Regions from separate parts of the Streptomyces pseudoechinosporeus genome, predicted to be linked through region 1. Evidence: riboswitches for the same ligand, from Rfam matches in the RefSeq annotation. Region 1 holds a riboswitch; the other holds the start of a gene.
The links. Region 1 has a riboswitch for glycine ahead of gcvT (glycine cleavage system aminomethyltransferase GcvT). Riboswitches for the same ligand answer to the same signal wherever they lie in the genome.
Positions count from the first base shown of each region.

Region 2: another riboswitch for glycine. It lies ahead of gcvP (aminomethyl-transferring glycine dehydrogenase); the one in region 1 lies ahead of gcvT (glycine cleavage system aminomethyltransferase GcvT).

Region 1 is NZ_BAAGPS010000003.1:107,243-111,034, reverse strand. Features, by position in the region: gene gcvT (glycine cleavage system aminomethyltransferase GcvT) at 19-1,149, opposite strand; glycine riboswitch at 1,185-1,298, opposite strand; glycine riboswitch at 1,299-1,413, opposite strand; gene ACYVO6_RS03895 (AAA family ATPase) at 1,623-2,318, shown strand; gene ACYVO6_RS03890 (enhanced serine sensitivity protein SseB) at 2,683-3,471, shown strand; gene ACYVO6_RS03885 (enhanced serine sensitivity protein SseB C-terminal domain-containing protein) at 3,667-3,792, shown strand, end outside.
Region 2 is NZ_BAAGPS010000067.1:106,724-110,515, reverse strand. Features, by position in the region: gene ACYVO6_RS40770 (MerR family transcriptional regulator) at 1-276, shown strand, start outside; gene ACYVO6_RS40765 (DNA polymerase IV) at 368-1,726, shown strand; gene ACYVO6_RS40760 (PRC-barrel domain-containing protein) at 1,932-2,303, opposite strand; glycine riboswitch at 2,424-2,520, shown strand; gene gcvP (aminomethyl-transferring glycine dehydrogenase) at 2,701-3,792, shown strand, end outside.

The DNA of each region.
Region 1 (3,792 bases):
GCCGAACCGCCGGCGGGACTACTTCTGGCGCTTGTAGAACGGCAGCGCCACGACCTCGTACGGCTCGTGGCTGCCCCGGATGTCCACGCCGACACCGGGCGTGCCGGGCGCGGAGTGCGCGGCGTCGACGTACGCCATCGCGATCGGCCTGCCGAGGGTCGGCGAGGGCGCGCCGGAGGTGACCTCGCCGATGACCTTGCCGTCGGCGACGACCGCGTACCCGGCGCGCGGGACGCGGCGGCCCTCGGCGACCAGGCCGACGAGGACGCGCGGCGGCGACGACTCGGCATGGGCGGCGGCCTCGGTGAGCGCCTCGCGCCCCACGAAGTCGCCCTCCTTCTCGAACTTCACGACCCGCCCGAGCCCCGCGTCGAAGGGGGTGAGCGAGGTCGACAGCTCATGCCCGTACAGCGGCATGCCCGCTTCCAGGCGCAGTGTGTCCCGGCAGGACAGTCCGCAGGGGACGAGGCCCGCAGAGGAGCCAGCCTCGGTCAGCGCCTGCCACAGCTTCTCCGCGTCGGCCGGGGCGACGAACAGCTCGAAGCCGTCCTCGCCGGTGTAGCCGGTGCGCGCGATCAGGGCCGGGACAGCGGCGACCGTGCCGGGCAGGCCCGCGTAGTACTTCAGGCCGTCGAGGTCGGCATCGGTGAGGGACTTCAGGATGCCGGGGGACTCGGGGCCCTGGACGGCGAGCAGCGCGTACGCGTCACGGTCGTCGCGTACGGCGGCATCGAAACCCCCGTGAGCCGCAGCGCGCTCGGTCAGGGCGTCCAGGACCACCTGGGAGTTGGAGGCGTTGGCCACGACCATGTATTCGGTCTCCTGGAGCCGGTACACGATCAGGTCGTCGAGGATGCCGCCGTCCTCGCGGCAGATCATGGTGTAGCGGGCGCGGCCGACCTTGACGCCGCCGATGTTCCCGACCAGCGCGTAGTCGAGCAGTGCGGCGGCCCCCGTTCCGGTGACCGTGATCTCGCCCATGTGGGAGAGGTCGAAGAGACCCGCCTTCGTACGTACGGCCATGTGCTCGTCGCGCTCGGAGCCGTACCGCAGCGGCATGTCCCAGCCGGCGAAGTCGGTCATCGTGGCGCCGAGCGAGCGATGCAGGGCATCGAGTGCTGTGCGGCGTGGAGTGGTGGTGCTGCTCATCGGACAGGGCTCCCAAGGCATGACGGCGAGGTCGTTCCTCCCCATCTGTCATCGGAACCTGAGAGGTTCGCCGTGACCGCCGACAGGCGGTGGTCATGGTTTGCACCTTGGGTGGAGCCGCTGGTCAGCGGCCCGCTTTTCAGATGTGCCTCGCCCGCGCGGTAACGGGGCCTGAGAGATTCAAGGGAGGGACTTGCTCCTTCGGCGCCCGGACACCCGTACACCTGCGTGTACATGTACCCGGAACTCTCCCGCGCGGATTCAAGCGGCCGGTATGCAGTTGGCGCGCACATCATCGCACGCATCGGTGCGGCATGGCAGGGGGGCCTTTCACAGGCGTGGGAGGCCTTTCACAGGGGTCACAGACCCGTCACAGTGATCTGTGACGGGTCTGTGGCATGGCGAGAACGAAAACGACAGGGTGCACGCATTACCTTCTCTTTACACTCGACGGGGATGGGTCTCCCGACCCCATGGGGAGGACGAACAGCGTGAACAGGACCACGGCGTACGCGACGGGTGCCGCCGTCGCACTGCCCAAGCAGCCCGCTGTCCCGGCAGTCCCGGCCAGGGAGGCGTGCGGCCCGCTCCCGGCGCCCGTCGTCCGTGATCTACGGGAGCGCGCGGGACACAGTCCGCACGGCCTGCGCTTCGGCGCGGCCGATCTCGTCGTGGTCACGGGCCTCCCGGGCAGCGGCAAGTCGACCCTGATGCGCCGCGCGGTGACGGGCGTCCGCATCGACTCGCAGGACACCCGCGACCGCTGGGACCGCCGCGTGTCCCGGTTTCTGCCGTACGCGGTCTACCGCCCCCTCGTACGGGCCGCGCACTACGCGGGCCTGCGCCGCGCCCTGCGCTCCGGCGAGGGAGTCGTCGTGCACGACTGCGGCACCCAGGCCTGGGTGCGCAGCTGGATCGCGCGCGAGGCCAAACGCCGCGGCGGCACGCTGCATCTGCTGCTCCTTGACGTCCCGCCGGACACGGCCCTGGACGGCCAGCGTGAGCGGGGCCGAGGCGTCTCGCGGTACGCCTTCGCCCGGCACCGCGCCGCGGTCGCCCGGCTGCTGCGCTCCGTCGAGAAGGGCGACCTGCCGGAGGGCTGCGGTTCGGCCGTCCTCATCGACCGGGCCGCGGCGGACGTGCTGCGGCGGATCGACTTCGGCGACTGAAACGGCCGGCGTCGGCGGGCGCTAGGGTCTGTCCGGCGGATCAGGTCGGAGGAGAGCTACGGTGCCTGGCGAGCAGAGGTGAGCGGGGTCTGGTGCGTGCAGCTGCAAGGCGGAGGATTGAGTCGACGCGATGGGGGTCCCCCCGCGCGAGCTCGATTCGAGCGTGGGGGAGTCGGCGATTGACGACAACGCGGCTGGGGGTCCCCCCACGCCCTCAAGGCAGTGGGGGAGTGCGTGCCAGCCCCCGCGTCTCCGGCATGATCCGCCGGACAGACCCTAGGGTTTCAGGCGCAGCGGTTGCTGCCCCGGCAGTGGTATCCGGCACTGGTCCCGGCAGTGGTTTTCGAGCAGGTGGTAGAGGCAGATGGACATCCCGGCACAGGCGCACCCCCATCCGCACGTCGGCTGGCCCGGCAACGAGTTGGAGGAGGTGCTCGCCGCGTCCCTAGGCGCTCCGGCGGGGCCCTCGGCGGGAGCCCGGATCGTGGAGGTCCTCGGCCGCAGCTTCCTCTGGGTGCCGCTGCCGAGCGGCGGCGGCCCGCACAGCGGTCCGCTGAACCTGCCCGCGATGGAGCTCGACGGACAGGCGTACGTCCCGGTCTTCAGCTCGGAGCAGCAGTTCCGGCAGATCGTCGGCGACCACATGCCGTATACGATCGCGCCCGCCGTCGAGTTCGCGCGCGGACTGCCGCCGCAGGTGGGCATCGCGGTGAACCCGGAGGGCACGGTCGGTATCCCGCTGCCCCCGCCCGCCGTCGCCGAACTGTGCCGCGCCGGACGCACCGAGCTGGACGGCCCCGCGAGCGGCGGCCGGGTCCGCCTGTTCGAGCCCGACTGGCAGCAGGACCCGGTGGACTTCCTGACGGCCGCCTCGACCGAGTTCGAAGCCACCGGCGCCGTACGAACCGCCCGCCGCTGCCTCGCCGCCATCGAAACCGCCGACCCGGTCCTCTTCATAGGCGTAGAACTGACCTCCTGGGACCCCGAAGCCCGCACCCTCCCCCTGGACGCCCTGGGCAGAGCCCTGACCCGAGCCCCAGCCCCCTGGCCGGTCAACCTGGTCTTCCTGGAAGCAGCCGTGGACCCGGTAACCACCTGGCTACGAGAAAGGGTCCGCCCCTTCTACCAGGGGCCCGCTGCAGCGCCCCTGTAAGGGGCGCGGGGCTGTGTCGATTTGCGGCTCCGCCGCGTGGGCGCGACCAGCCACAACGAGCCTGCAGCCCGCAATCGACATGGAGCCCCGAACTCGAATCGGCACTTACAGCGGAGGCCAGCTCCAATCGGTTCAGCCAGCGCAGCGCATAAGCTGGTTTCATATCCGAGTCAACTTCACGAAGGGGCGGTACAGGTGAGCGCCAGCGGCATCGCGGCCGGGCAGGTCGAGCACATGCTGCGCCAGGTGACGCCCGGGCGTTACGACGCCTACGAGGCGCTCCTGCGGGCGCTCGCGACCCCCTCGGCGGGCCAGATCTGG
Region 2 (3,792 bases), on a different contig from region 1:
GCGGTCCAGCACCTGCGGGAGCGCGGATTCCGTGACCTCGAGCGCATGACGTTGATGAGCGACGGTGCGACGGTGTACGAGTGCTCCTCGCCCGACGAGGTCCACGCGCTGCTCCAAGGTGGGCAGGGGATCTTCGGGATCGCCGTGGGTGTGGTCTGGCGGGACGTGGAGAGCGCGCTCTCGCAGTTGCACGGCGAGCGCGTCGACACGGGCGAGACGCTCGTCGGACATCATCCCGCGGACGAGCTGGCGCGGCGCCGCAACCGCGCGGTTTGAGCGAGCGGTCGGAGGGGCGAGGGCCCTACACGCCGGGGCGAGGCTCCTGTGTACGGGGGCGTTGTCAGTGGCGTAGGGCAGCATCGGATATGTGAGAACCGCGCCCACGATCCTGCATCTCGACATGGATGCCTTCTTCGCCTCGGCGGAGCAGGCAGCCAAGCCGAGCCTGCGCGGGAAAGCAGTCATCGTGGGTGGACTCGGGCCGCGGGGTGTCGTCGCGACCTGCTCGTACGAGGCCAGGGTCTTCGGGGTCCATTCCGCGATGCCCATGGCGCAGGCGCGACGGCTGGCGCCGAACGCCGCGTATCTGGTGCCCCGTTTCGGGTTCTACCGCGAGATCAGCGAGCAGGTGATGGGGCTACTGCGGGAGCTGTCGCCGCTGGTGGAGCCGCTGAGCCTGGACGAGGCGTTCGTAGATCTGGAGGCCCGGGGAGCGGCCTGGGACGAGGCTTCGGCGCGGCTGGCGGGGGCGAAGCTGCGTGCGGACATCCGGGCCGTCACCGGGCTGACCGGGTCGGTGGGGCTCGCCGCCTCCAAGATGCTCGCGAAGATCGCTTCCGAGCAGGCCAAGCCCGACGGTCTGGTAGTGATAGAGCCGGGGACGGAGCGGGAACTGCTCGCTCCCATGACGGTGCGCATCTTGCCCGGGGTGGGGCCGGCCACCGGGGACCATTTGCGGCGGGCCGGGATCACGACAGTCGGGGAGATCGCCGAGGCGGGTGAGGACGAGGTCGTGCGGCTCCTCGGGAAGGCCCACGGGATCGCGTTGTACGCCATGGCGCTGGCGCACGACGAGCGGCCCGTGGTGGCCGAGCGGGATACCAAGTCGGTGTCCGTCGAGGACACGTACGACGTGGACATCCACGACCGGGTGCGGGTGCGGATGGAGGTGCAGCGGCTCGCCGACCGGTGTGTGCGGCGGCTGCGCGGCGCGCATCTGTCGGGGCGGACCATTGTCCTCAAGGTGCGGCGGTACGACTTCTCGACGCTGACCCGTTCCGAGACGCTGCGGGGTCCCACGGACGACCCCTCGGTGGTGCGGGAGGCGGCCGCGCGGCTGCTGGAGTCCGTGGACACCACTGGCGGCGTACGGCTGCTGGGGGTCGGGGTGTCGGGGCTCGCCGACTACACGCAGGAGGATCTCTTCGCGCAAGTTCAGGCGCAGGCCGAGGCCCAGGCTCACGCGGATGAGCCGGGACATCAGACGCAGGACGAGGCGGAGGAGTCGGCCGAAGAGCAGGAGGCGCCCGCCGTGCGGCGGTGGTCCGCGGGGCATGACGTACGGCATGCCGAGTTCGGGCACGGGTGGGTGCAGGGCAGTGGCATCGGGCGGGTCACGGTGCGGTTCGAGACGCCCGACTCCGAACCCGGGCGCGTACGCACCTTCCGGATCGACGATCCGGAGCTGGAGTCGGCGGATCCGCTGCCGCTGCGCTCCGCTGGGTAACGCGGGCTGGAATCTGCGGGTCCGTTGTGGCTGGTCGCTCCCCCACTCTCGGCTTCGCCCCACTCTCGGCTTCGCTCGAGCGGGGGGACCCCCATGAGCGGGGGGACCCCCATCGCGGCGGAGCCGCATATGTCACAGCCCCGCGCCCCTAAGAGGCCTGCGGCCTCCGGGGCGCGGGTACCGCACCGGGCTTAGGCAAGCCCGCTTAGGACTCGTCCGAGCCTGCCAGGTGGCCGAAGTCGCGGTCCGGGGGCGGGGGCGGGGGTGTCACGTCGAGGCCGTAGTGGTGGTAGAGCTGGAGTTCCTGCTCCGGGGAGAGGTGGCGGCCGACGCCGAAGTCGGGGGCGTCCTTGATCAGGGCGCGGTCGAAGGGAATCCGCAAGGTTCCCTCGACCAGTTCGCTGGGCTCCAGGGGCACGAAGGCATCTCTGCCGAACAGGCCGGTGCGTATGGCCGCCCACTCCGGAGTACCGGTCGCGTCGTCGAGATAGACCTCGTCGACGGTGCCGATCTTGTGGCCGTTGCGGTCGAACGCCTTGCGGCCGATCAGGTTGCGCGGATCGATGTCGGTCTGCACGGGCCCTCCAGCTGGTCACAACTCATCCGTCAGCACTACGCATCCATAAGCACTACGAAAGAGCACTTTGCGGTGGGCGGCCACTCGGAGGGTGCCCGCTGGTACGCTGTCAACGGCCGCTGACCCCGTGCGGGAGAGTCCTCCAAGGCTTCATTGGAGGCGCCGAAGGAGCAAATCCTCCCCGGAATCTCTCAGGCCCACGTACCGCGCGGACGAGGCCACTCTGGAAAGCAGAGCGGGTGTCGACGGCTTCCGCTCTCACCGACGGTGAAAGCCGGAACGCCGTACAACCGGCGGGCCGGTGAAGCTCTCAGGTTGAGATGACAGAGGGGGAGGCCGTCCGGGCACCGCTCCGTGGTGCCCTCGAAGGTCGTGGCAGACCAGGAGGCCTCCGTAAATGACCGCCCATCGCATTCCGCTTTCCGAGCTCGAACGGGGAATCCCCTTCGAGCAGCGCCACATCGGGCCCGACACCGAGGCCCGGGCCAAGATGCTCGCGCAGGTGGGGTACGGCTCGCTCGAGGAGCTGACGGCCGCCGCGGTGCCGGAGGTGATCAAGGACGCCGAGGCGCTCGCGCTGCCGGCCGCGCGCTCCGAGGCCGAGGTCCTCACCGAGCTGCGCTCCCTCGCGGACCGTAACGAGGTCCTCGACTCGATGATCGGGCTCGGTTACTACGGCACGTTCACGCCGCCGGTGATCCTGCGCAACGTCATGGAGAACCCGGCCTGGTACACCGCGTACACCCCGTACCAGCCGGAGATCTCGCAGGGCCGCCTGGAGGCGCTGCTGAACTTCCAGACCATGGTCGCCGACCTCACGGGTCTGCCGACGTCGGGTGCCTCGCTGCTCGACGAGGGCACCGCCGCCGCCGAGGCCATGGCGCTGTCGCGGCGCGTGGGCAAGGTCAAGAACGGCGTCTTCCTCATCGACGCCGACGCGCTGCCGCAGACCATCGCCGTCATCGAGACGCGCGCCGAGCCGATCGGCGTCGAGGTCGTCGTCGCGGATCTCGGCGAGGGCATTCCGGCCGAGGTCGCCGAGCGCGGCGTGACCGGCGTGCTCCTCCAGTACCCGGGCGCCTCCGGTGCCGTACGGGACATCAAGCCTGTGATCGAGCAGGCGCATGAACTGGGCGCGATCGTCAGTGTCGCCGCCGATCTGCTGGCATTGACGCTGCTCACCTCGCCGGGGGAGCTCGGCGCCGACATCGCGGTCGGCACGACGCAGCGTTTCGGCGTACCGATGGGCTTCGGCGGGCCGCACGCCGGATACATGGCGGTGCGCGAGAAGTTCGCCCGCAACCTGCCGGGCCGTCTCGTCGGTGTCTCGCTGGACGCGGACGGCGACCAGGCATACCGGCTCGCCCTGCAGACGCGGGAGCAGCACATCCGTCGGCAGAAGGCGACCAGCAACATCTGTACGGCTCAGGTGCTGCTCGCCGTGATGGCCGGGATGTACGCGGTCTACCACGGTCCGCAGGGCCTCAGG